2 regions of the Pseudomonas sp. GW821-FHT09C09 genome follow, and region 1 is predicted to be linked to the other one. Evidence: predicted binding sites of a transcription regulator. Region 1 holds the regulator's gene; the other holds the start of a gene.
The links. The regulator FliA, encoded in region 1, starts transcription of late flagellar genes. The targets are predictions, from matches to a motif close to CTAAAGTTTNNNNNNNNNNNGCCGNTAA.

Region 1 (15,064 bases):
GACCCTGATCGTCGGCGGTCCGTGGATCATCCAGACCTTCATGGAATACATCATCCAGCTGTACAAAAACATTCCGCTGGTCATCGGCTAGGCCATGCAGTCGCTGCTTCAGTTGACCGACACCCAGATCAGTACCTGGGTGGCGACGTTCATGCTGCCGCTGTTTCGCATCGGCTCGATGCTGATGGTGATGCCGGTCTTCGGCACCACGCTGGTTCCCAAGCGCATCCGCCTGTACCTCGCACTGGCGATCACTGTGGTGATCTCGCCCAACCTGCCGCCCATGCCGGCGGTCAGTCCTCTCGATCTCAGCGGCTTGTTGTTGATCGCCGAGCAGATCCTGGTCGGTGCCGTGCTCGGGTTCTCCTTGCAGCTGTTCTTCCAGGCGTTCGTGATCGCGGGGCAGATCGTTGCGATTCAGATGGGCATGGGCTTCGCCTCGATGATCGACCCCACCAACGGCGTGTCGGTGGCGGTGATCGGGCAGTTCTTCACCATGCTGGTGACGTTGCTGTTCCTCGGCATGAACGGTCACCTCGTCGTCTTCGAGGTGCTGACGGAAAGTTTCACCACGTTGCCGGTTGGCGCGGGCCTGATGACCGCGCATTACTGGGAGCTGGCCGGCAAGCTCGGTTGGGTACTGGGCGCGGCATTGATGCTGGTGTTGCCGGCGGTCACTGCGCTGCTGGTGGTCAACATTGCGTTCGGCGTGATGACCCGGGCGGCGCCGCAACTGAACATCTTCTCCATCGGTTTCCCGCTGACTCTCGTGCTCGGCCTGTTCATTGTCTGGGTCGGGCTGGCGGACATTCTCAACCAGTATCAGCCGCTGGCCGTCGAAGCCTTGCAGCTGCTACGCGAACTGGCACAGGCGCGCTGAAGTCATGGCAGAGAGCGAGAGCGGTCAGGACAAGACAGAAGACCCCACGGAGAAGCGCAAAAAGGACTCCCGGGAAAAGGGCGAGATTGCGCGCTCCAAGGAGCTCAACACCCTGGCGATCATGCTTGCCGGTTCCGGCGCGCTGCTGGTGTTCGGCGGCATGCTCGCGCAGGACCTGATGGAGCTGATGCGCATGAACTTCACGCTGTCGCGGGAAGTGATCATGGATCAGGGGGCCATGGGCAAGTTCCTGATGAACTCCGGGCTGATTGCACTGGTGGCGATCCAGCCGATCATGATCACCTTGCTGCTGGCTGCGTTTCTCGGGCCGATCGCCCTCGGTGGCTGGCTGTTCGCCGCCGGCTCCCTGGCGCCCAAGTTCAGCCGGATGAATCCCGCCTCCGGCCTCAAGCGCATGTTCTCCGCGAAGTCGGTGATCGAGCTGCTCAAGGCGCTGGCCAAATTCCTGATCATTCTGGCCGTGGCGCTGGTGGTGCTGTCCGGGGATGTCGACGACTTGCTGCGCATCGCCCATGAGCCCATCGACCGGGCCATCATTCACAGCCTGCAAGTGGTGGGCTGGAGCACGCTGTGGATGGCGTGCGGTTTGATCATCATCGCGGCCGTCGACGTCCCGGTGCAGCTCTGGGAGAGCATCAAGAAACTCAAGATGACCAAGCAGGAAGTGCGCGACGAGCACAAGGACCAGGAAGGCCGGCCGGAGGTCAAGCAGCGGATCCGTCAGGTGCAGCGCGAGATGTCGCAGCGGCGGATGATGGCGGCGATCCCGGATGCCGACGTGGTCATCACCAACCCGACCCACTACGCCGTGGCGCTCAAGTACGACTCGGAGAAGGGCGGGGCGCCGGTGCTGCTGGCCAAGGGCAGCGACTTCCTGGCGCTGAAGATCCGCGAAATCGCCGTGGCCAACGAAGTCATGCTGCTCGAATCGCCGGCCCTGGCGCGTTCGATCTACTACTCCACCGAGCTGGAAGAAGAGATTCCCGGCGGCCTGTATCTGGCGGTCGCTCAGGTACTGGCCTACGTCTACCAGATCCGCCAGCACCGCGCGGGCAAGGGCAAGTTCCCCGAGCCGCTCAAGGATGACTTGCCGATTCCGCCGGATCTGCGGCGCGATTCCTGACTTTGTGGTGATGAAAAAAAACCGCCTTCCGGTTGAACCCGGTGGCGGTTTTTTTATGCCCGATGACATGCGTTGGCATTGAGGCCGCCACGACGCATTTCTCAAGCCTTTACACGGAGGTCTGCGACGGCGTTAGTTCCAGATTATTCAACACCCGATTCGCAGCCAGTTCCCCGAGCATGATCAGTTGCCCGATACCCGTCAGCGTCCTGCGTTGCGAGGCGGGCATGAGATGGGCGAAGTCATTGGCGATGGTTCTGGCGGAAGCGAGGGTTTCGCAAAGCTCGACCAGCAGCTCTTCGTTTTTGAAGTCTGCGGTGACGGCAAACATTCGGCGGGTTCTGCGCGGTGGTGGTGTGGAGCCGGGCGGGCAGAGGTAGTGATCGAGGGCGCGGTCGGCGGCTTCGTGAAGCTTTCTGGAGTCGAGCGATTCGTAGGGCGAGGCGGGGTCGGTTTCAGGTGGGTTGGGTGTTGGTTTGATCATGGTGAAGCTCCTTTGGGGTGGAGCCGCCAGATCCAGTCGCTAAACAGGAAGGTGGCGGCTGTACGCAGGTTAGCGAACCGGTCAAAGGCACCCGGCAGACCGCAAGGGTCTCCCGCATACAGCCACCATAACGAAATTGCAGACATACAGATCCGCAACGAAGCCTGGAACGCTGGTGCACCTTTAATCTGAGCGAGTCGCTAAACCCGATCGCTGATTCGTCAGCGACCGACCCACAATAGAACCCGACCCCAAGGCGCACAAGCCGGCGGATTCTGGCGTAGCTGTAGGCAACGGCGCAAGAATTCGTAGCCTCCAAGGCGTGTCTGAAGGTGTCTTTTAAACACCCGAGTTTAGAAGGCACTTTTTGCTGACTTCCTGCGAAAGCGACATCCCGCCCAGCAGAAAAAACACACTCAAACCCCTCTGTTTCAATCATCGGCAAAAGTTGGAAGGCTTCTTGCAGTAGCCGCCGTGCGTCCGCTCTGGGCGTCAAAAGTTTGCTTTAAAGGAACGGGGAAAACCGGTGGATCGCTCTCAGTTAATCAACAGTGCTCGCTCGAACATTGCCGACCTCAGTCGGGGCAATCTGGGTGTGCCGCTGTTGCTGCTGGTCATGCTGGCGATGATGATGTTGCCAGTGCCGCCGTTCCTGCTCGACGTGTTCTTCACCTTCAACATTGCCCTGTCCATCGTCGTGCTGCTGGTCTGCGTGTACGCCTTGCGGCCGCTGGATTTCGCGGTGTTCCCGACGATCCTGCTGGTGGCGACGCTGTTGCGACTGGCGCTGAACGTGGCGTCGACGCGGGTGGTGATGCTCCACGGTCAGGACGGCCACGCCGCTGCCGGTAAGGTGATCCAGGCCTTCGGTGAGGTAGTGATCGGCGGTAACTACGTGGTCGGTATCGTGGTCTTCGCGATCTTGATGATCATCAACTTCGTCGTGGTGACCAAGGGTGCGGGGCGGATTTCCGAGGTGAGCGCGCGCTTCACCCTCGACGCGATGCCCGGCAAACAAATGGCCATCGACGCCGACCTCAACGCCGGTTTGATCGACCAGACCCAGGCCAAGGCCCGCCGTCAGGAAGTGGCCCAGGAAGCAGAGTTCTACGGTTCGATGGACGGTGCCAGCAAGTTCGTGCGCGGTGACGCCATCGCCGGTCTGCTGATTCTGTTCATCAACCTCATCGGCGGCATGGCGGTCGGTATCTTCCAGCACAACATGTCCTTCGCTGACGCCGGCAAGGTTTACGCCTTGCTGACCATCGGTGACGGTTTAGTGGCGCAATTGCCATCACTGTTGTTATCTACAGCTGCGGCGATCATGGTGACCCGTGCTTCCGGTTCGGAAGACATGGGCAAGCAGATCAATCGCCAGATGTTCGCCTCGCCGAAAGCGCTGGCGGTGGCGGCCGGTCTGATGGCGGTCATGGGCCTGGTACCGGGCATGCCGCACTTCTCGTTCCTGACCATGGCCGCTCTGGCCGCCGGTGGTGCTTACCTGTTCTGGAAGAAACAGAACGTGGCCAAGGTGCAGGCGCTGGAAGAGGTCAAGCGTCAGCAGGAACTGCTGCCGTCGCCGGCCCGCGCCATGGAAACCAAGGAGCTGGGCTGGGACGACGTGACGCCCATCGACATGATCGGCCTGGAAGTCGGCTATCGCCTGATTCCGCTGGTGGACCGCAACCAGGGCGGCCAGTTGCTGGCGCGGATCAAGGGCGTGCGAAAGAAGCTCTCGCAGGATCTGGGCTTCCTGATGCCGACCGTGCACATCCGCGACAACCTCGACCTGGCGCCGAGCGCCTACCGCCTGACCCTGATGGGCGTGATTCTGGCCGAAGCCGAGATCTACCCGGATCGCGAACTGGCGATCAACCCGGGGCAGGTCTACGGCACGCTCAACGGCATCACCGCCAAAGATCCGGCTTTCGGCCTGGAGGCGGTGTGGATCGAAGTCAGCCAGCGCGCCCAGGCGCAATCGCTCGGTTACACCGTGGTGGACGCCAGTACCGTGGTCGCCACCCACTTGAACCAGATTCTGTACAAGCACTCCAGCGAGCTGATTGGTCACGAAGAAGTGCAGCAACTCATGCAATTGCTGGCCAAGAGCTCGCCGAAACTGGCGGAAGAGCTGGTGCCGGGTGTGGTCACGTTGTCGCAGCTGCTGAAAGTGTTGCAGGCGCTGCTGGCCGAACACGTGCCGGTGCGCGACATCCGCAGCATTGCCGAAGCCATCGCCAACAATGCCGCCAAGAGTCAAGATACCGCCGCTTTGGTGGCCGCTGTGCGGGTTGGCGTATCCCGTGCAATCGTCCAAAGCATTGTAGGGACTGAGTCCGAGCTGCCAGTCATCACGCTGGAGCCAAGGTTGGAACAAATATTGCTCAATAGTCTGCAGAAGGCAGGACAAGGCTCGGAAGAGGGCGTTCTGCTGGAGCCAAGCATGGCCGAGAAGCTGCAACGTTCGCTCATCGAAGCGGCGCAGCGTCAGGAAATGCAAGGTCAGCCGGTGATCCTGTTGGTAGCAGGCCCGGTTCGCGCGATGCTCTCGCGCTTTGGTCGCCTGGCAGTTCCCGGACTGCATGTGCTGGCCTACCAGGAAATTCCGGACAACAAGCAAGTGACCATCGTTGCGACAGTAGGGCCCAACGGCTGAGGTAGTGGTTTATGCAAGTTAAGCGTTTTTTCGCCGCCGATATGCGTCAGGCCATGAAGCTGGTTCGTGATGAGCTGGGCGCTGATGCCGCCATCATTGGCAACCGCCGCATTGCCGGCGGCGTCGAGCTGACGGCGGCGCTGGATTACAAACTCTCGGCGCTGGCGCCACGGGTTCCGAACATGGAACTCGAAGACGAGCTGCGCAAGACCCAGTCGCGCATCGTCACTGCCCAGGCCGAACTGAGCATGCGTGGTGAGGCCGACGGCAACACCAATCGCCAGTTGTTCTCCGGTCTGCCATTGACCGCCGGCCTGCCGTTGACGGCTGCCGAGCCTCTGACAGAGCCGACGTACGCCGCACCGGCCCGTCCAGCCCCGGCACCTGCGCCGGCTGCCGCTGGAGTCGATCCGCGTGCGCTGGATTCGATGCGTTTCGAACTCAACAGCCTGCGCGAGCTGATGGAAGTGCAGCTCGGCACCCTGGCCTGGAATCAGCTGCAAGGCAGCCGTCCGGCTCAGGCGAATCTGTATCGTCGTCTGCAGCGCATCGGCCTGTCCGGCCCGTTGTCCCGCGATTTGCTGGCGCTGACCAGCGATATCGAAGAACCTCGTCAGGCCTGGCGCATGCTGCTCGCGCATCTGGCGCGGATGATCGCCACGCCGGAAGTCGAGCCGCTGGAAGAGGGCGGTGTGATTGCCATGGTCGGCCCGGCCGGTATGGGCAAGACCACCACCCTGGCCAAACTGGCCGCCCGTTACGTGCTCAAGTACGGCGCGCAGAACATTGCGCTGGTGAGCATGGACAGTTTCCGCATCGGCGCTCAGGAACAGTTGAAAACCCTGGGCCGGATCCTCAATGTGTCGGTGACCCACGTCGACCCGGGCCAGTCCCTGGTGCAGGCGCTGGATCCACTGCTGCGCAAACGCGTGGTGCTGATCGATACCGCCGGCCTCCAGGCCAGCGATCCGGCACTGCGCATGCAGCTGGAAAGCCTGGCCGGTCGTGGCATTCGGTCGAAAAATTATCTGGTGCTGGCAACCACCAGCCAGAAACAGGTTCTAACCGCCGCTTATCACAGTTACAAGCGTTGCGGGCTCGCCGGGTGCATCCTGACTAAACTGGATGAGACGGCCAGCCTTGGCGAAGTGCTGAGCCTGGCGATCAGTCATGAACTGCCGGTCGCCTACCTGACCGATGGCCCACGGATTCCGGATGATCTGCATCTGCCGCGCCGTCATCAATTGGTCAGCCGCGCCGTCAGCGTGCAAATGCAGGAAGAACCCAGCGAAGAAGCCATGGCTGACATGTTCGCTGATATCTACCACAGCCCGACCAAGCAGGTTGGCTGAGGTAATGAACAGTTTTTGTACCTACATCGATGGTCTGCCACGCATTGTTCCGGTTGTGAACGCGCAGCCAGTAATGTGGCCTCCGTCTATGCAAGACAAGGTAAAGAAATAACATGGGCAGCATGCATCCCGTACAGGTGATCGCGGTGACCGGCGGCAAAGGTGGCGTCGGCAAGACTAACGTGTCAGTGAACTTGTCCCTGGCGCTGGCAGAGCTTGGCCGTCGGGTCATGCTGCTGGATGCCGACCTGGGTCTGGCGAACGTCGACGTTCTGCTGGGCCTGACGCCCAAACGTACTTTGGCCGATGTGATCGAGGGCCGCTGCGAGCTGCGCGACGTGCTGTTGCAAGGTCCCGGCGGGATCCGCATCGTGCCGGCCGCTTCCGGCACGCAAAGCATGGTTCACCTGAGCCCGGCCCAGCATGCCGGTCTGATTCAGGCATTCAGTGACATCGGCGACAATCTCGACGTACTCGTGATCGACACCGCTGCGGGTATTGGTGACTCGGTAGTCAGTTTCGTTCGCGCGGCGCAAGAAGTGTTGCTGGTGGTCTGCGACGAGCCGACCTCGATCACCGACGCCTACGCGCTGATCAAGCTGCTCAACCGCGATTACGGCATGAACCGCTTCCGCGTCCTGGCCAACATGGCCCAGAGCCCGCAGGAAGGTCGCAACCTGTTCGCGAAGTTGACCAAGGTCACGGATCGCTTCCTTGACGTCGCCTTACAATACGTCGGTGCGGTGCCTTACGACGAAAGCGTGCGCAAGGCGGTGCAGAAGCAGCGTGCGGTCTATGAAGCCTTCCCGCGTTCCAAGTGCGCACTGGCATTCAAGGCGATCGCGCAAAAGGTCGACACCTGGCCGCTGCCCGCCAACCCGCGCGGCCATCTCGAATTTTTCGTCGAGCGCCTCGTGCAGCAAACGGCAGGACCTGTGCTATGACCGCCAGCGGTATGAACCTTTACAAAAAGTCGGCGCGTGACGCGCAGTACGAGCTGATCGAGCGTTACGCGCCACTGGTCAAACGCATCGCCTACCACTTGCTGGCGCGGTTGCCGGCCAGTGTGCAGGTCGAAGACCTGATTCAGGCCGGGATGATCGGCCTGCTCGAAGTCTCGACCAAATACGACGCCAGCAAGGGCGCCAGTTTCGAAACGTACGCGGGCATCCGGATCCGCGGCGCGATGCTCGATGAAGTACGCAAGGGGGACTGGGCACCGCGCTCGGTTCACCGCAATACCCGTATGGTCAGCGACGCGATTCGCTCGATTGAAGCTAAAACCGGCCGTGACGCTAAAGATCACGAGGTTGCGGCCGAACTCCAGTTGAGTCTCGACGATTACTACGGGATTTTGAACGACACCCTGGGCAGCCGACTGTTCAGTTTCGACGACCTGTTGCAGGACGGCGAACACGAAGGGCTGCACGAGGATGGCGCCAGTGCTCATCTTGAGCCGTCACGCGATCTGGAAGATGAACGCTTCCAGGCGGCGCTGGCGGACGCGATTGCCAATTTGCCGGAGCGTGAGCGACTGGTGTTGGCGCTGTACTACGACGAAGAGCTGAACCTCAAGGAAATCGGTGAAGTCCTTGGCGTCAGTGAATCGCGGGTCAGCCAGTTACACAGCCAGTGCGCGGCCCGCTTGCGGGGGCGTTTGGGGGAGTGGCGAGCGCGCTGAAGGCAGTGTGGGGACACTGCGAACGAGGCTGGTGCGGTGGTGAACGGCACCGGTCTTGCTCTGTTGTGCTCCAGACAGTCATCGAGTGCTTTGCCGGATTGATTGAAATGGCGCGTCCAGGTGCTGGACGCGTTTAAGACTGCTTGGAGGTCGAATTGAACAAAGACATGAAAATCCTCATCGTTGATGACTTCTCAACGATGCGGCGGATCATCAAGAACCTGTTGCGTGACCTCGGGTTCACCAACACCGTTGAAGCCGACGATGGCACCACCGCCATTCCGGTGCTCAACAGCGGCAGCATCGACTTTCTGGTGACCGACTGGAACATGCCCGGCATGACCGGTATCGACCTGCTGCGTCACGTGCGCGCCGATGAAAAGCTCAAGCACCTGCCGGTGCTGATGGTGACCGCTGAAGCCAAGCGCGAGCAGATCATCGAAGCGGCCCAGGCCGGCGTTAACGGCTACGTGGTCAAACCTTTCACGGCTCAGGCGCTGAAAGAAAAAATCGAGAAGATTTTCGAACGCATCGGCTGATGACGCGCGGGGGAGCTATGGAGCATAAAGAATCTTCACAGGGCGACTTCGAGTCGACGCTGAAAAAACACGCGGTCGAACTGGTCGAAAGCCTTGAAAAAGGCAGGTTCGGCGACGCTGTGCAACTGATCCATGAGCTCAATCAGACCCGTGACCGTGGCCTGTACCAGGAAGTCGGCAAGCTCACGCGCGAACTGCACAGTGCAATCGTCAACTTCCAGATCGACCCGCACATGCCGCAGGCCGAGGAAGTGTCGCAGATCACTGATGCGACCGAGCGCCTGGGCTATGTGGTCAAGCTGACCGAAGCTGCGGCCAACCGCACCATGGATCTGGTGGAAAGCGCCACGCCGGTGGTCAATGGTCTGGCTGATGAAGCCCAGGCGTTGAGTGCCGACTGGGGACGTTTCATGCGCCGCGAAGTCGGGGCTGAAGAGTTCCGCGAACTGGCGCGTCGGGTCGACGGTTTTCTGTCACGCAGCAGCGCGGACAACCGCGCGGTGTCGAGCAACCTCAACGACATCCTGCTGGCCCAGGATTACCAGGACCTCACCGGTCAGGTGATCAAGCGCGTGACCCAACTGGTCACCGAAGTCGAAAGCAATTTGCTCAAACTCGTCCTTATGGCCAGTCAGGTTGACCGCTTTGCGGGCATCGAACATGACCGTGCGGCGATGCTCGCTGAAAAAGATCCACAAAAACATCTCTCGCAGGGTGAAGGTCCGCAGATTCATGCCGATAAACGAGAAGACGTTGTGTCCGGTCAGGACGATGTGGACGATTTGCTATCCAGCCTTGGATTTTGAGTTTTTTTGGGTTTTTAGACCTGTAGGAGCACCCCATTAATGAGCTTCGGCGCCGATGAAGAGATCCTTCAGGATTTCCTGGTTGAGGCCGGCGAGATTCTTGAGCAACTGTCCGAACAACTGGTCGAGCTGGAAAGCCGCCCGGATGACGCAGATCTGCTCAACGCAATTTTTCGCGGTTTCCACACTGTAAAAGGGGGCGCCGGCTTCCTTCAGCTCAATGAGCTGGTGGAGTGCTGTCACATCGCCGAAAACGTGTTCGACATCCTGCGCAAGGGTGAACGTCGCGTAGATGCAGAACTGATGGACGTGGTGCTCGAAGCGCTGGACGCGGTGAACAGCATGTTCAGCGAAGTCCGCGACCGCAGCCCGATTACCGCTGCAACTCCGGAACTGCTGGCCGCCCTGGCGCGCCTGGCCGAACCGCAATCGGCGGATGAGGCTCCGGCTTCGCCTGTGGCCGAGATGATCGAAGAGCTGGTCGTTGAAAACGAAACCGGCGACTCCGGCGACATCACCGATAACGAATTTGAACAGTTGCTGGACTCGCTGAACGCCGTCAAGGCCGAAGCCGAAGCCCCGGCGGCTGCCGCTGCGCCGGCTTCCGACGAAGCGGCCAGCGATGAAATCACCGACGCCGAGTTCGAGTCGCTGCTCGACCAGTTGCACGGCAAGGGCCAGTTCGCGGCGGACGCCGTGGCACCGGCTGCCGCTGCGCCTGCGGCTCCGGCGGCGGGCGACAGCTCGGACATCACCGACGACGAATTCGAAGCCTTGCTCGATCAGTTGCACGGCAAGGGTAACTTTGCTGTCGATGCGCTGGAGTCGGCGATTGCGTCCGTCCCTTCGAATGCAAATGCTGCTCCGGCAGCGGCTGCAGCCGGTAGCGATCTGATCACCGACCACGAGTTCGAATCGCTGCTCGACGATCTGCATGGCAAAGGCAAGTTCACTGACGTTGCCACCGGTGCCGTCGTGACGGCCGGCAATGCTTCTGCTGTTGCAGCGCCTGCTGCCAAGGCCCCGGCCGCTGCGGCGAAACCTGCTGCAAAAGCGCCTGAGCCTAAAGCCGAACCGGCCAAACCGGCTGCCGCTGCTGCACCGGCTCCGGCCCGTGCTCCGGCGACTCCGCCACCGGAAAAACCGGCGAGCGAAGCCGAGACCACCGTGCGTGTGGACACCGCGCGTCTCGACGAAATCATGAACATGGTCGGCGAGCTGGTACTGGTGCGTAACCGTCTGGTGCGTCTGGGCCTGAACAGCGGCGACGAGTCGATGCAGAAGGCCGTGTCGAACCTCGACGTGGTTACCGCCGACCTGCAGACCGCTGTCATGAAGACCCGGATGCAGCCGATCAAGAAAGTCTTCGGCCGCTTCCCGCGTCTGGTTCGCGACCTCGCGCGTCAGCTCAAGAAAGAGATCAACCTGGAACTGGTGGGCGAAGAGACCGACCTCGACAAGAACCTCGTCGAGGCGCTGGCCGACCCGCTGGTCCACTTGGTGCGCAATGCGGTCGACCACGGCATCGAGTCGCCGGAAGAACGCGAAGCCTCGGGCAAGGCCCGTGGCGGCAAAGTGATCCTGGCCGCCGAGCAGGAAGGCGACCACATCCTGCTGTCGATCTCCGACGACGGCAAAGGCATGGACCCGAACGTCCTGCGCGCCATCGCCGTGAAACGCGGCGTGATGGACAAGGATGCCGCCGACCGTCTGAGCGACACCGAGTGCTACAACCTGATTTTCGCCCCGGGTTTCTCGACCAAGACCGAGATCTCCGACGTGTCCGGCCGTGGTGTCGGCATGGACGTGGTGAAGACCAAGATTTCCCAGCTCAACGGTTCGATCAACATCTACTCGACCAAGGGCGCCGGCTCGAAGATCGTCATCAAGGTACCGCTGACGCTGGCGATCATGCCGACCCTGATGGTGATGCTCGGCAACCAGGCGTTCGCGTTCCCGCTGGTGAACGTCAACGAAATCTTCCACCTCGACCTGTCGACCACCAACGTGGTGGACGGCCAGGAAGTGGTGATCGTGCGGGACAAGGCGCTGCCATTGTTCTACCTCAAGCGCTGGCTGGTCAGCTCCGCCGCTCACGAAGAGCAGCGCGAAGGCCATGTGGTGATCCTTTCGGTGGGCACCCAGCGGATCGGCTTCGTCGTCGATCAACTGGTCGGCCAGGAAGAAGTGGTCATCAAGCCATTGGGCAAAATGCTGCAGGGAACCCCGGGCATGTCCGGCGCCACCATTACCGGTGACGGCCGCATTGCGCTGATTCTCGATGTTCCAAGCATGCTCAAGCGTTACGCCGCACGGCGTATTTGAATCCGGGGCGGCGGGGCGACAACGTCCCGCTGCACCTAATGGAGTGTTTATGGCAGTCAAAGTCCTGGTGGTGGACGATTCGGGTTTTTTCCGCCGCCGCGTCTCGGAAATTCTTTCAGCGGATCCGAGCATCCAGGTTGTCGGTACGGCAACCAACGGTAAAGAGGCGATCGATCAGGCCCTGGCCCTCAAGCCGGACGTGATCACCATGGACTACGAGATGCCGATGATGGATGGCATCACGGCGGTGCGGCACATCATGCAGCGCTGCCCGACCCCGGTGTTGATGTTCTCCTCGCTGACCCATGAAGGCGCCCGGGTGACCCTGGATGCGCTGGATGCCGGCGCGGTGGATTTCCTGCCGAAGAATTTCGAAGACATTTCCCGCAATCCGGAGAAGGTCAAGCAACTGCTGTGCGAGAAGGTGCACAGCATCTCGCGCAGCAACCGTCGTTTCAGTGCCTACAGTGCGCCGGCGCCAGCCGCTGCACCAACGCCTGCACCGGCTCCGGCGCCAACATCAAGCTTTGGCAGCCACAGTGCACCGGCTCGTCCGGCACCCGCGCCTGCACCGGCTCGCGCTCCGGCAGCCAGCGCTTCGTCGCCGGCGCCGAAACGCAAGGCCTACAAGCTGGTGGCGATCGGCACCTCGACCGGTGGCCCGGTTGCGCTGCAGCGGGTTCTGACTCAGTTGCCGGCCAACTTCCCGGCACCAATCGTGCTGATCCAGCACATGCCGGCCGCCTTCACCAAGGCCTTCGCCGAGCGTCTGGACAAGCTGTGCCGCATCAGCGTCAAGGAAGCCGAGGATGGCGACATCCTGCGTCCGGGCCTGGCGCTGCTGGCGCCGGGTGGCAAGCAGATGATGATCGACGGCCGTGGCGCGGTGAAAATCCTGCCGGGCGACGAGCGTCTGAACTACAAGCCTTGCGTGGACATCACCTTCGGTTCCGCCGCGAAATCCTACAGCGACAAAGTTCTGGCGGTCGTACTGACCGGCATGGGCGCCGATGGTCGCGAAGGCGCGCGTCTGCTCAAGCAGGGCGGCAGCACCGTCTGGGCCCAGGACGAAGCCAGCTGCGTGATCTACGGCATGCCGATGGCGATCGTCAAAGCTGACCTCGCGGATGCGGTGTACGGTCTGGACGATATCGGCAAGCACATCGTCGAGGCGTGTATCTGATGGATGTTCTAAGCCTTATCGGGATCATCATGGCGTTTGTCGCCATCATCGGCGGCAACTTCCTTGAAGGCGGTCACCTCGGCGCACTGGCCAACGGCCCGGCGGCGCTGATCGTGCTTGGCGGGACCATCGGTGCCGCCTTGCTGCAATCGCCGATGAGCGCGTTCAAGCGTGCCATGCAGATTCTGGCCTGGATCTTTTTTCCGCCCCGTGTGGATCTGGCCGGCGGCATCGACCGTGTCGTCAACTGGAGCCTCACCGCGCGCAAGGAAGGTCTGCTGGGCCTGGAAGGCGTGGCGGATGCCGAACCTGACGCCTACTCGCGCAAGGGCCTGCAACTGCTGGTCGACGGCGCCGAGCCGGAAGCGATCCGCAGCATTCTCGAAGTGGATTTCTACACCCAGGAAGCCCGCGACATCGAAGCCGCCAAGGTCTTTGAAAGCATGGGCGGCTACGCGCCGACCATCGGTATCATCGGTGCGGTGATGGGCCTGATCCACGTGATGGGCAACCTGGCCGATCCGTCGCAACTGGGCAACGGCATCGCCGTGGCATTCGTCGCCACCATCTACGGTGTGGCCAGTGCCAACCTGGTGTTGCTGCCGGTTGCAGCCAAGCTCAAGTCAATTGCGTTGCGGCAGTCGCGTTATCGCGAAATGTTGTTGGAAGGTATTTTGTCGATCGCTGAAGGTGAAAACCCACGCTCCATCGAGTTGAAGCTTCAGGGCTTCATGGATTAAGGGACTAACCTCATGGCACGTCGTCGCCAGCATGAAGAGCACGTAAACCATGAACGTTGGCTGGTTTCCTACGCCGACTTCATCACCTTGCTCTTTGCCTTTTTCGTGGTGATGTACTCCATCTCGTCGATCAACGAAGGCAAGTACAAGGTCATCTCCGAAGCGCTGATCGGGGTCTTCACCGACTCCGACCGCTCGCTCAAGCCGATCCCGATCGGTGAAGAACGCCCGAAAACCGTGACCCCGGCCAAGCCGCTGGTCAAGGACAGCGAGCAGGTCGATGCCGGCATTGCCGGGGCCAGCGATCCGCTGAAAAGCATCGCCGACGATATCAGCGCCGCGTTCGGCGACCTGATCGCAAGCAACCAGATGACCGTGCGCGGCAACGAGCTGTGGGTCGAGATCGAACTCAACTCCAGCCTGTTGTTCGGCAGCGGTGATGCGATGCCGAGCGATATCGCATTCAACATCATCGACAAGGTCGCGGCGATCCTCAAACCGTTCGACAACCCGATCCACGTCGAAGGCTTCACCGACGACCAGCCGATCCGCACCGCGCAGTACCCGACCAACTGGGAGCTGTCCTCGGCGCGTTCGGCGAGCATCGTGCGCATGCTGGCGATGCAGGGCGTCAACCCTGGCCGCATGGCCTCGGTGGGTTACGGCGAATTCCAGCCGGTGGCCAACAACGCCACCGCCGAAGGCCGGGCGAAGAACCGTCGCGTGGTGCTGGTGGTGTCGCGCAATCTTGATGTGCGCCGCAGCCTGACCGGCACCGGAACCGCCAATGCAACACCGGACGCCGCGTTGAAGCGTGCTGGCACACAAACTGCACCGACCCCGGTCAAGACGCCGGGACGCGAGAGTGCCGTCAATTCTCCGTCGCCCGCATTAATACGCTGAGCCATGTCTCGGCCGAGCATCTCGGTCGGGAGGAACAATCCGAATGAGAGTCTGGGCAGTCGCCAATCAAAAGGGTGGTGTTGGTAAAACCACTTCTTCCATCGCTTTAGCCGGTTTGCTGGCAGAGGCGGGCAAACGCGTGGTCGTGGTCGATCTCGACCCGCACGGCTCGATGACCAGCTATTTCGGCTACGACCCCGACAGCCTGGAACACAGCAACTACGACCTGTTTCTGCACAAGGGCAGTGTGCCGCAAGGCTTGCCGGGCCAGTTGCTGCTGTCCACCAGCGATGAACGCATTTCCCTGTTGCCGTCCAGCACCGCGCTGGCCACCCTTGAGCGTCAGTCGCCGGGGCAGAGTGGCCTGGGCC
Region 2 (12,212 bases), on a different contig from region 1:
CGCACGAATCGTTATCGGCAAAAGTCATGGGTTCAACATAAAAACAGACATAAAAAAACCGACGCCACAGCGTCGGTTTTCGTTGTCGCGAGTACCTTGCCTCAGGTCATCTGAATGATGGTCTGCATGATGGTGCTCTGGGTCGAAATGGTCTTGGCGTTCGCCTGATAGTTGCTCTGACCCTTGATCAGGTCTACCAGTTCGTTGGTCAGGTTGACGTTCGACTCTTCCAGGGAGTTCGACACAACCTCACCCAACGTACCGGTTTTCGGCGCGTCATAACCCGGGATACCCGAAGCGAATGTCTCTTTCCAGCTGGTGCCACCGACAGGTTGAAGGCCCTGTTCGTTGGTAAAGCTGGCCAGGGCAACCTGGCCGATGGCCTTGCTCTGGTTGTTGCTGAAGTTGGCGAACAGCGTACCGGTGCCGTCAATGGTCAGGTTGGTGATCTGGCCGGTGGCGTAACCATCCTGAGTCGGGATCGAGCGCGCGGTGTCAGCGTTGTACTGAGTGGTCTTGGCCATCGAAATGGTCACACCCGCCGGGTTTGCCGATGCGCCGTTAGGCGTAAAGGTGCCGTTGGTCACAGTACCCGGTACCCAGCCAGTGAGTTTCAGGTCGCTGCTGATGATCGGGTTCGGCGCAGGAGGCGGCAAGGTGCTTGGCGTGCTGACCTGAGTCAACTTGCCAGACGAGTCAAACGTCATGGTGGAGGCGACTGGCGGCGTGGTTTTCGGATCGCTGCCGGTAGCATCCGGGTTACGACCGTCCACCAGGGTGTAGACCTTCCAGGTATTGTCATCGGTTTTCACCACATACTGATCCATGACGTGCGAGTTGCCCTGGCTGTCATAGATCGGGGTGCTGAACTGCTTGGTGTACGTTTCGAGCTTGGTTGGATCGAACACGACAGCATTGGCGCCGGTATCGACGATCTTCGGCGCGGACGAGTTCAGGTTGATCGTCGAGGTCACCAGCGAAGTGGACTTCGGCGCCAGGTTCGAGGTGTCGATCTTCAGGTCGGTCAGTACGCCGTTGATGATCTTGCCGTTGGCATCCACGCCGTAACCTTGCAGACGCGAGGTGTAGTCGGTGTTGGTGATGTAACCGTTATTGTCGACCTTGAACGTACCGGCGCGGGTATAGGAAATCGAGCCGTTGTTGCTCATGGTGAAGAAGCCGGAACCGTTGATACCCATGTCCAGCACGTTACCGGTGTTGTTGATGTCACCCTGGGTGAACTGCTGGGAAACGTTGGCCAGGCGCACGCCGTTGCCGATGACCTTGCTGCCGCTACCCAGGCGAGTGGCCGAGTAGACGTCTTCGAATTCTGCACGGGACGATTTGAAACCGGCGGTCGCGACGTTGGCGATGTTGTTGCCGGTCACGTCCAGTTGCTTGTTGGCTGCATAGAGACCGCTAAGGCCGATATTGAAAGACATATTCCACTCCTTTGTGCCGGTTAGTCGGCTCTATATACCAATGGTTTGTACTTTGGACAGGGCAACGGTGCCCTTGCCGGACAGGTTGAGCATCAGCTCGCCGCCGGTCTGGCTGATCGTCACGCTGGTGACGGTTGCCGGCAGGTAGGTCGCCATATCGGTCGAGGTGCCGTTGATCGATGCGTTGGCCTTGACGGTATAGGTACCGGTCTTGACCAGGTTGCCGTCCTTGTCCTTGCCGTCCCAGGTGAAGCTCGCATTGCCTGCGGCGCGACTGCCCAGGTCGATGGTGCGAATCGCCGTGCCGCTGCTGTCGCTGATGGTGACGGTACCGCCGGCAATCGACGACGGAACGGTGACCGAACCGGTCATGCCTTTGCTCGGATCGTCGAGCTGGACCGAGTTGGTCTGCACGATCACGTTGCGGCCGACCAGCGACGAAGCCTGCAGGGCTTGCGACGAGTTGTAGTTGCCGGCCAGAGAACTCACGGTACTGTTGAGGGTGGTAATACCCTCGAGGCTGCTGAACTGCGCCAACTGGGCAACGAATGCACTGTTGTCCTGCGGGTCGAGCGGGTTCTGGTTTTTCAGCTGGGTTACCAGCAGTTGCAGGAACGCATCCTTGCCCAGGGCCTGGCCGCCGGTGGAGCTGTTAGTGGCCGAAGCAATGCCATCGGCTGTCGAACTGGTCTTTTTCGACGAGTTCGCCAGGATGTCCTTCATGCTCAGGCTGCTGGTGGTATCGGAAACACTCATGGCAGTCGCCCCTTATTACTGACCGAGGGTCAGCACCTTCTGCATCATGGTTTTGGCGGTGTTCATCATTTCGGCGTTGGTCTGGAAGGACCGGCTCGCGGAAATCATGTCGGCCATTTCTTCCACCACGTTGACGTTCGGGTAGTAGACGTAGCCCTTGGCGTCGGCGGCAGGATGGTTTGGCTCGTAGCGCGCTTCGAGGTTGCTCTGGTCTTCGACCACGCCGAGCACCTGCACGCCCTGGCCTGCGGCGTCCTGGTTCTGGAACAGCGAGTTGCTGCCGCCGCTCTGGCCGCCCTGGAACATGGTGGCGAACACCGGGTGACGAGCGCGATAGGTCTGGTCGATGCTCGACGAGACGGTTTCGGCGTTGGCGATGTTCGAAGCCACGGTGTTCAAACGCGTGGTCTGGGCGCTCATGCCGCTTCCGGCAATGTTGAAAACGCTGGACAGGGACATGGATTACTCTCCGCGCAGGGCTGACACCAGCCCTTTGAATTTGCTGTTGAGCAGCGTGAAGCTGGCCTGGAAGCCGACGGCGTTTTCCGCGTAGTTCGACTGTTCCAGCTGAGCGTCAACGGTGTTCTGGTCGATCGACGGCTGCATCGGCGTGCGATACATCAGCGACTCGTCGCCATTGCCCAGACCTTCAGCTTCGATGTGACGGCTGTTGGTCATGTTCAGGGCGATGGTGCCGTTGGCGTTCTTCTGGCTCTGTGCTTCGAGCACTTTGGAGAAATCCAGATCCCGAGCCTTGTAGTTCGGGGTGTCGGCGTTGGCGATGTTGTTGGCCAGGACTTCGGCACGCTGGGCGCGGAAGCCCAGGGCTTTTTCGTGAATTCCGAGCGCTTTATCGAAGCTGATGCTCATGTCGGGAACCTTCAGGTGACCGGGTTTTTCGTAACAGGGTTATAGCAAGCGTCGTGCCAGTTTTAAAAAGCCCCGGATTCCGGGGCTTTGCAGGGGATCGGCAAGGCGGCAATGCCAGAAAAGCGGCAACGGGCTTCCGCCGGATGCCGCTTTTCTGCCGCTTGCCACCACCGCAAAAACCCTCAGGCATAAAAAAACGGGAGCCCCTGAGGACTCCCGTTTTTTGTGTTGCCGGTGACAGTCACTTCGCCTGGTAAATGATCCCCGGGCTGCACTGGACCATCTGGTAATGGTCCGGCAAACCGTTCAGCGCTTCGGAAGCGCCGAGGAACAGATAACCGCCCGGCTTCAGCGTGCTGTGAATGCGCAACAGGATGTCTTTCTTCACCTCGGCGGAGAAGTAGATCAGCACGTTGCGGCAGAACACGATGTCGAACTTGCCCAGGCTTGCGTAGCTGTCGAGCAGGTTGAACGAACGGAATTCCACCCGGTTCTTGATCGGCGCCTTGATCACCCAGCGCCCCGGCCCTTTCGGGTCGAAATAGCGCTGCAGACGATCGGCGGACAGACCGCGACCGATCGCCAGGCTGTCGTACTCGCCGGTCTTGCAGTTGGTCAGCATGCTGCCGGACAGATCCGTGGCAACGATCTGCACGCCCATCTTCAACTGACCGATGTTGGTCCGCTCGAACTCGTCGATCGACATCGACAGCGAATAGGGTTCCTGACCCGACGAGCAGGCCGCCGACCAGATCCGCAGACGCTGGTTGGGAGCGGCCTTGATCGCCTCGGGCAGCACCTTGTTCTTCAAGACTTCAAACGGATAGGTGTCGCGAAACCACAGGGTTTCGTTGGTTGTCATGGCATCGACCACCTGCTCGCGCAAACCGCTGCGCGGCTGGGTCTGGATGCGCTGTACCAGCTCACCCAGGGACTTGATGCCTTGCTGCTCCATCAGTTTGTTGAGACGGCTCGAGACCAGGTACTGCTTGTTTTCACCGAGCAAAATGCCACAGGCTTTTTCCAGGAAGACCCGGAACTGTTCGAAATCCAAATTACCCGTAGACAAATGATGCCGCCTCTTAAATCGTGTTGACCGCCAGGGACGGAAAGTCCCTAGCTGATATCTGCTGCTTTGATCCGGTCGACTACCCGGGATGCCAGGTCATCAGGACGGAATTTGGCCAGGAAGTCATCGGCACCGACTTTCTTGACCATCGCCTGGTTGAACACACCCGACAACGAAGTATGCAGGATGATATGAAGCTTTTGCATGCGAGGGTCGCCGCGGATTTCCGCCGTCAGGGTGTACCCGTCCATCTCCGGCATCTCGATGTCGGAGATCATCATCAGGAACTCTTCTTCCGGCTTCTTGCCCTCGTCGACCAGCTTGCGCAGGTAATCCAGCGCCTGCTTGCCGTCGTTCAGCGCCACCACTTCGACACCGACCGTCTGCAGGCAACGTGTCACCTGCTTGCGCGCCACCGACGAGTCATCGACCGTCAGCACCCGCAGAGACAGCGCCTTGCTCTGGGTCTCGACATCCACCACGCCGACCGAAATCGCTTCCGGTGTCGGTGCGACTTCCGCCAGCACCTTCTCGACGTCGATGATTTCGACTAACTGATTGTCCACCCGAGTCACAGCGGTCAGGTAATGATCGCGACCGGTCCCCTTGGGTGGCGGATGGATCTCTTCCCAGTTCATGTTGACGATACGTTCCACCGAGCGCACCAGGAAACCCTGGGTCTTGGTGTTGTATTCCGTGATGATCACGAACGGACTGTTCTTGTCTTTCAACGCCCCGGAGCCGGTCGCCATTGCCAGATCAAGGATCGGAATGGTCGCCCCCCGGATATTCGCCACCCCGCACACGACAGGACTGGACTTGGGCATCAGCGTCAGTTGCGGGCACTGCAGCACTTCCCGAACCTTGAACACGTTGATCCCGTAGAGCTGCTGGCCGTCGAGACGGAACAACAACAGCTCCAGGCGATTCTGCCCTACCAGTTGCGTGCGCTGGTTCACCGAATCCATTACACCAGCCATGCCCAGACTCCTACACCAACGCCAAGTGTTGTTGCGACGCACATTCATTGCTAAACGGCACGGCGCTTGCTTTTTAACTCGTATGAACATTCAAACGACATTTTTCCGACGCCTGACATCCCCTATCCGCAGAGGACTTTGCGCGGTGTCCGCCATTTGCCTGTTTTTCGCGGGCAGCCCTGCCAGTGCTGATGCGGTTACCTTGCCTGACATGCTTATCGGCGTCACTCAGGGCTTTCTTGAATTCACCGTAGAAGACTATCTGGCTACCAGTCAAACGGAAGGGCGTTATGAAATCGAGGTCAAGCAGCTCGATCCGCGCATGCGCATGCCTATGTGCGACAAGGAATTGACAGCGTCCCTGGAGAGCCCGGGACGCCCCCTGGGCCGTGTAACGGTCAAGGTCCGCTGCGAAGGCGCCTCCCCCTGGACCGTGTTCGTACCCGCTCAAGTCCGCCTGTTTCGCCCGGTCGTGACCACCACTCGCCCGCTCAAGCGCGCCGGCATCATCGAGCCCCAGGACGTGACCTTGCGCGAGCATGATGTCAGCCTGATCAACCAGGGTTTTCTGACGTCGGTGGATGAGGCGATCGGGCAGAAATTGACCCGACCAACGGTCGCCGATCAGGTGATTACCCTTGTGCATCTGGAACAGGCGGAAGTCGTTCGCAAAGGCGATCAAGTGGTGATTACCGCCCGTAGCGGCACACTGGCCGTGCGCATGCCGGGCGAAGCCCTGTCCAATGGCGGTCTGAAAGAACAGATTCGAGTGAAAAACCTCAATTCCCAGCGGGTCATCAAGGCGCAGGTCATGGCGCCGGGCCAGGTGGAAGTGGCAATGTGAGCAACGACTGGAGCAATGACAGGAAAGCCTCGTGAGTGATCGCGCAGAAAACTGGCGCCAACCTGAGCTGTTCCCTAAACTGTGCCGCAGCAGGATCTGTGCGGCGCATGCAGGCTTAGTGGTAAAAGAGCCTAAAGTTTTCCAGGGGATGGCCGAGAACATGGCAAGCGTCCAAATTCCCAGAGGTTTTTAACATGGTCATCGATTTCAGCCGTTTGAACAGCTCCTCGTCACTTACGGGCAGTACACGTACCAGCGCGCCCAAGGAAACCGCCGAAACCGGCACTTCCGCGCCGCTGAATACCCCGGCCGAACAGGCCAGTACCGCAAAAAGCGGGGAATCGGTACACCTCAGCAATGAGGCTCAACAGTTGCAGAAGGTCACTGACAAGCTGCGCGATCAGCCTGCCGTCGACAAAGCCCGCGTGGCCGAGTTGAAAGCAGCGATTGCCGATGGCAGCTACAAAGTCGACAGCAACCGTGTAGCCAGCAAACTGCTCAACTTCGAAGCCCAGCGCTAGGCCTCGGCCTGCGCCAGGCTTTTGGACGCTTAAAACCCAAGGCCAGCCATGCACGACACTACTTTATTGCAACTGATCACCGACGACTTTGCTCCAGCTCAACAACTGCTGGAGTTACTGCATACCGAGTCCCTCGCCTTGCACGGTCGCGACATGCCCCTGCTGGAAGAAATTCTGGCGCGCAAACAGGCATTGATCATTCTGCTCGAGCAGCATGGCCGCAAACGCAGCGAAATCCTCGCCAGCCTCAATCTGTCGCTCGACCGCCAGGGCCTGGAACAACTGGCCAGCCAGTCGAGCATCGGCGAGCAGTTGCTGAGCCAGAGCGATGTCCTGATCGACCTGATCGCCCAGTGCCAGGCGGCCAACGCCAAGAATGGCCAGTCGATCGTGATGCAGCAGGCCGCCACGGCCAATCAGCTGAAAATCCTCACCGGTGGCGAGCCTCCCGCGCTCTACGATGCCAGCGGCACCTTCTCCAAACTGCAGAAACCTCGCGCGCTCAGCCAGGCGTGATGCTTTCTTCCATGCTTGCGCCCTATCAACGCGCGATACATGCTGGCAAAATACTGGCCAGTCGTAGTCAAAATTTGTCTGGAGATTGATTTAACGTGTCCAATGATGACGCTCCGCAGCCCCCAAAGGTGCTTACCACGCCCCTGGAGATCTCCAGCAATCTGCGCCAGCTGCAAGAGAGCCACGATCCGCTGATCATCACCTTTCACGAGCGCAGCCAGCGTTTCCAGAGCTACCTGATCAAGGTCGACCGGGAAACCGCCACCATTGCCCTGGACGAAATGATCCCGCGCGATGGCGAGCGCTTCCTGCTGGCTGGCGAACCCTTCAAGGTCGAAGGCTTCCACGAAGGCGTGCGCATCGCCTGGGAATACAACGGCACGCTGGACATCAAGGAATCCGACGGCGACCGCTTCTATGTCGGCGAGATGCCCACCGAAGTGGTCTATCATCAGCGCCGCAACGCCTTCCGCGCCGCACTGAAACTGACCGATCTGGTGAGCGTCGAACTGGGCGGCGAAAAACTCAAGTCGCCGATCGGTGGCAAACTGCTGGATATCTCCGCCACCGGTTGCAAGCTGCGTTTCGAAGGTGACATCACCGACCGCCTGCAACTGGGCCAGGTCTATGACCGCCTGATCGCCCCGCCACTGTTCGGCAACCAGCCAGCGGCGGTCGAGCTGCGTTACCTGCACTTCGAAGAAAAACTCAACATCACCTTCGCCGGCCTGCGCTTTCACAACATCAGCGGCCCGGCAGCGCGCAACGTCGAGCGTTTCGTCTATCAGCTGCAACGTGAAGCACGGCGCTTCGACAAAGACGATCTCTGATTCGCACGCGCCATGAAAAACGGGCAGTCCCTTGCGGTGACTGCCCGTTTTTTTATGCCTGGTGTTTTTTCAGGATCAAGGCCTGGCGCCACTGATGTCCGGCGCAGGATTGTCGTTGCCGGCATCCGGCTCCACTGGTGATTCTGGTTCAGTGGCGGGCTCGGGTGCCGGTTCAGGTGCAACCGTGGTCTGCATCTGCTCCTGCACCACTTGCTCGTCGACCCGCGGATCGAGCGCTGCCACCAGCGGCGAACTGGACATGCTGTCCGGCATCGCCACGTGATGCAGCGGTGCGTCGTCGACCTGGTGCAGGTTGGTCACGGCTTTCGGCCGGATGCGCCACACCAGCACCAGCGCGAAAAAGGTGAAGAACGCATACAGGCTCTGGCTGCCGAACATTTTCATCAACACACCGGCCAGCAACGGCCCGATGCTGGCACCCACCCCGTAGGTCACCAGCAGCATCGCCGTCAGCGACACCCGCCGATCGCCTTCGACATGGTCGTTGGAGAACGCGACGGCCAATGGGTACAGGCAGAACTGCACCAGCGAACACAGGAAGCCGACGATGAATAATATCTCCAGCGGCACCTGCGGCATGATCGCCAGTGGCAATGCGGCTATAGCCAGAAACCCGGCGAAGCAGCGGATCAACAAGGCCCGGTCATAACGGTCGGACAACCAGCCCAACGGCCATTGCACCAGCAGCCCGGCAAAAATGCAGGTACCCATGAACAGACCGACCTGTTCGGTGGACAACCCCTGCTGCGATGCATAGAGCGGTGCCAGACCGTAGAACGAGCCGATGATCAGCCCTGCCCCGAGCACCGTACTCAACGACTGCGGCACGCGCTTGATAAAGAAGCGCGGCTCCATCGGCGCCGGATGCAACGGTGCCGGGTGAATCCGCCGGGTCAGTGCCACCGGCACCAGACACAGGGCAAAACACAGGGCGACCAGCATCAGCAGTTCCAGGCCCAGGCCCGGGTGCATGACCAGGATCAGCTGACCGAGCACCAGCCCCAGATACGAGGCAATCATGTAGCCGCTGAACACCACACCGCGCTGGTTGGCGTCGGCCTGCTCATTCAGCCAGCTCTCGATCACCATGTACTGACACATCATGCCGAGGCCGACGATGGTCCGCAGCACCAGCCAGGCCGGCAGCCAGTCCACCAGACCATGACCGAGCACCGCCGCGCCGACGATCCCGGCACACGCCGAGTAGGCGCGGATATGTCCGACCCGGGCAATCAGGCGGTGCCCGATCTTGCCGCCCAGCACCAGACCAAAATAGTTGGCCGCCATCAGCGCACCGACCCACAGTCCGTCGACATGGTCAGCCGCCAGGCGCAACGCCAGATAAGTAGAAAGAAGGCCCGAGCCGATCAACATCATCAGCGAGGCAAAATACAGCGCTCGAAAGGATTTCCAGATTTGGCGCATCGGCGTTCCGAGCGGCTCCTTGCGGTGAGTGTCGGGCTATCGAACGATAGCCCGATGACGACATTTCGTCAGGCCTGGGCTGCCAGAACGCGCCGTTCCCAGGGAGTGATCTCATCAAAGAAACTGGTCAGCTCCATAGTCTTCGAAGCGATGTAGCCTTCGATGAACTCCTTGCCGAACAGTTCCTTGGCCAACTGGCTGCGCTTCAGACGCTCGAGCGCGGCGTGCAACGTACACGGCAGCGAAAGATTGTCCGGCACTTCGAATTCACCCTGGATCGGTGCACTCGGTTCCAGCTCATGCTCGATGCCATGCAGACCGGCTGCCAGGCTCGCGGCAATCGCCAGGTACGGGTTGGCATCGGCGCCCGGCAAACGGTTCTCGACCCGACGGGCAACCGGCGAACTGGCCGGAATCCGCAGACCCGCCGCGCGATTGTCGTGGGACCAGCAGGCATTGTTCGGCGAGGCAAACGGATGGCACAGGCGCTGGTAGGAGTTGACGTTCGGCGCAAACAGCGCGGTGAAATCCGCCATGCCCGCCTGCTGCCCGCCGATGAAGTGACGGAACATCGCGGTCGGCTGACCGTTTTCATCGCTGAACACATTCTTGCCGCTGCCGATCTCGACGATGCTCTGATGGATGTGCATCGAACTGCCCGGCGTGTGCGCCAGCGGCTTCGCCATGCAGACCACGGTCAGGCCATGCTTGAGCGCGACTTCCTTGAGCAGGTGCTTGAACAGGAAGGTCTGGTCGGCCAGCAACAGTGGATCACCGTGCAACAGGTTGATCTCGAACTGGCTGACACCCATCTCGTGCATGAAGGTATCGCGCGGCAGGCCCAGGGCCGCCATGCATTTATAGACTTCACTGAAGAACGGTCGCAGACCGTTGTTGGAGCTGACGCTGAACGCCGAGTGACCGTCCTCGCGACGACCGTCGAGGCCGACCGGTGGCTGGAATGGTTGCGTTGGATCGGTGTTCGGGGCGAACACAAAGAATTCGAGTTCAGTTGCCACTACCGGCGCCAGGCCGAGGGCAGCGTAGCGGGCAATGACTTTCTTGAGCTGGCCACGGGTCGACAGGTTGGAGCTCTCGCCGGTCAGCTCATCGGCATCACAGATGGCCAGCGCGCGCGGCTCCTGGCTCCAGGGTAGAGGATGGATCTGCGCAGGATCGGCCACCAGCGCGAGGTCGCCGTCGTCGCTGCCGTAAAACCGTGCAGCGGGATAGCCTCCCATGATGCATTGCAGCAGCACCCCCCGGGCCATCTGCAAACGCCGCCCTTCGAGGAAACCCTCGGCGGTCATTACCTTGCCCCGTGGCACGCCGTTCAAATCCGGCGTGACACATTCAATTTCATCAATGCCCGTCAATCGCTGCGCGAGTGAACGCTGGCCATCGGTTGTCATGACGCAATCCTTGTTATTGTGCGAGCCGCGAACGGCGACCCGGACAAAATAGGCTTCAGCTGTTCGGAATATCAAGCAGCGGCCAACAAAAAGAATGCCAGCCGATGAATTCGTGAATCAGGGCAGGTAAATACTGAACACGCCGCCACCCAATGGCCCGCCATTGCGGATCTCGGTACGGCCGCCGACACCGTTGCGCTGATGCAGTGCCGCGATGCGCCCGGCGAAGTACAGACCGAGGCCGGTACTGCCACTGCTGTGATTGATGCCCTGCACATAATCGGCCTGACGCTCGAGCATCTCGACCGGGTAACCGTCACCGTCGTCGTTGATGCTCAACACCAGTTGCCCGGCCTCGTCGCTGACGGTGATCAGCAGCGATTCACGGGCGTAGCGAATCGCGTTGTTGATGCAGTTGCCGAGCACCGAGGCGATCAGTTCACGATCGAAGAAACCCAATGGACTGAGCGGGTCGACTTCGTAAGTCGCAACGATGCCGCGACTGGCGAAAACCTCTTGATGAGCCGCCAGTTGCGCCTCGATGAAATCGTCCAGTTCATGATAGGCCGGCTGCAACGGCATCTGGTTGACGCCGAGCTTGTACAGCCCGAGCAACTGCACCAGCATGCCGTTGAGGTGGGCGAACTCGAAGTCGATCACGCCCTGCTCCGGCACCTGACGCTGGTCCTCGGGCAGGCGCGCCAGCCATTGGCTGTGGGCCTGCATCAGCATGGCCAGAGAGTTCTTCATGTCGTGCACGGTGGAGGCGATCACCGTGGAAAAATCCAGTGCCTGCTCGTCTTGGTTCATTCGCCAAACGCCTTGCTTTTCAGCTTCTGATAACGCGGATAACGCGCGTCGGTATCGGGCATCATGCCCACCAGTTTCAGGCAGGCCCGACATTCTTCCAGCTCCGCCGAGGGCACACTGGTGTCGGTGCCGTGCAGCAGCGACTGCGCCATGTTCAGCGCAATGCTGATGTTCTTCGGTTGCATCTTCAGCGCCTTGCGGAATACCTCGCGGGCCTCCACCAGGTTGCCGGTCTTGTATACGCGCACGCCCTGACGGTTGAGGTCGGCGGCGGCATTACTGGAACTGAGAATAGTCGGGTCGTCGGTGAGCTTGGCGATGTCTTTCATCACCGTCGGGTCATCGCCGTAGATTTCCGCACAGCTCTTGAGCATCGACGTGCCCGCCTCGGTCTGCCCCAGCATCTGCAATTGCTTGGCGACCAGCAGCGCGGCCTCGGGGCTCATGAACTGTTCCATGCCGTCGAGACGCATCAGCGCTTGTTCGGTGAGCTTCTCGGCAGTTTCGGCGTCGTTGAGCAACAGACTGGTGGCCTTCATCAGACGCGCTCGGATCTGCAGGCCTGGATCGGTCGGGTTTTCCTTGGCCACTGCACTGAGGGTGGTATTGATCTCCAGCCGGGTGCGGGTATCGAGGCCCTTTTCGCTGCCCTTGCTGATCAGCGCATGGGCAAGACCCAGGTTGCTTTCCGGATCCTTGAAGCGCGACTGCGCACC

Region 2: the regulator FliA is predicted to act here: its motif matches at 6,093-6,120, upstream of flgM (flagellar biosynthesis anti-sigma factor FlgM).

What each region holds. Positions count from the first base shown of each region.
Region 1 is NZ_JBWKPF010000001.1:113,227-128,290, reverse strand. It holds gene fliQ (flagellar biosynthesis protein FliQ) at 1-91, shown strand, start outside; gene fliR (flagellar biosynthetic protein FliR) at 95-880, shown strand; gene flhB (flagellar biosynthesis protein FlhB) at 885-2,024, shown strand; gene AC07NR_RS00605 (DUF6124 family protein) at 2,134-2,508, opposite strand; gene flhA (flagellar biosynthesis protein FlhA) at 3,035-5,164, shown strand; gene flhF (flagellar biosynthesis GTPase FlhF) at 5,176-6,516, shown strand; gene fleN (flagellar synthesis regulator FleN) at 6,630-7,460, shown strand; gene fliA (RNA polymerase sigma factor FliA) at 7,457-8,197, shown strand; gene AC07NR_RS00580 (chemotaxis response regulator CheY) at 8,365-8,736, shown strand; gene AC07NR_RS00575 (protein phosphatase CheZ) at 8,754-9,542, shown strand; gene AC07NR_RS00570 (chemotaxis protein CheA) at 9,582-11,867, shown strand; gene AC07NR_RS00565 (protein-glutamate methylesterase/protein-glutamine glutaminase) at 11,917-13,050, shown strand; gene AC07NR_RS00560 (flagellar motor protein) at 13,050-13,790, shown strand; gene motD (flagellar motor protein MotD) at 13,803-14,693, shown strand; gene AC07NR_RS00550 (ParA family protein) at 14,737-15,064, shown strand, end outside.
Region 2 is NZ_JBWKPF010000012.1:1,435-13,646, reverse strand. It holds gene flgE (flagellar hook protein FlgE) at 102-1,442, opposite strand; gene flgD (flagellar hook assembly protein FlgD) at 1,473-2,198, opposite strand; gene flgC (flagellar basal body rod protein FlgC) at 2,214-2,657, opposite strand; gene flgB (flagellar basal body rod protein FlgB) at 2,661-3,068, opposite strand; gene cheR (protein-glutamate O-methyltransferase CheR) at 3,310-4,137, opposite strand; gene AC07NR_RS28260 (chemotaxis protein CheV) at 4,185-5,117, opposite strand; gene flgA (flagellar basal body P-ring formation chaperone FlgA) at 5,200-5,961, shown strand; gene flgM (flagellar biosynthesis anti-sigma factor FlgM) at 6,156-6,482, shown strand; gene AC07NR_RS28245 (flagella synthesis protein FlgN) at 6,531-6,998, shown strand; gene AC07NR_RS28240 (flagellar brake protein) at 7,094-7,828, shown strand; gene AC07NR_RS28235 (MFS transporter) at 7,904-9,274, opposite strand; gene AC07NR_RS28230 (glutamine synthetase family protein) at 9,343-10,584, opposite strand; gene AC07NR_RS28225 (sensor histidine kinase) at 10,804-11,496, opposite strand; gene AC07NR_RS28220 (tetratricopeptide repeat-containing response regulator) at 11,493-12,212, opposite strand, start outside.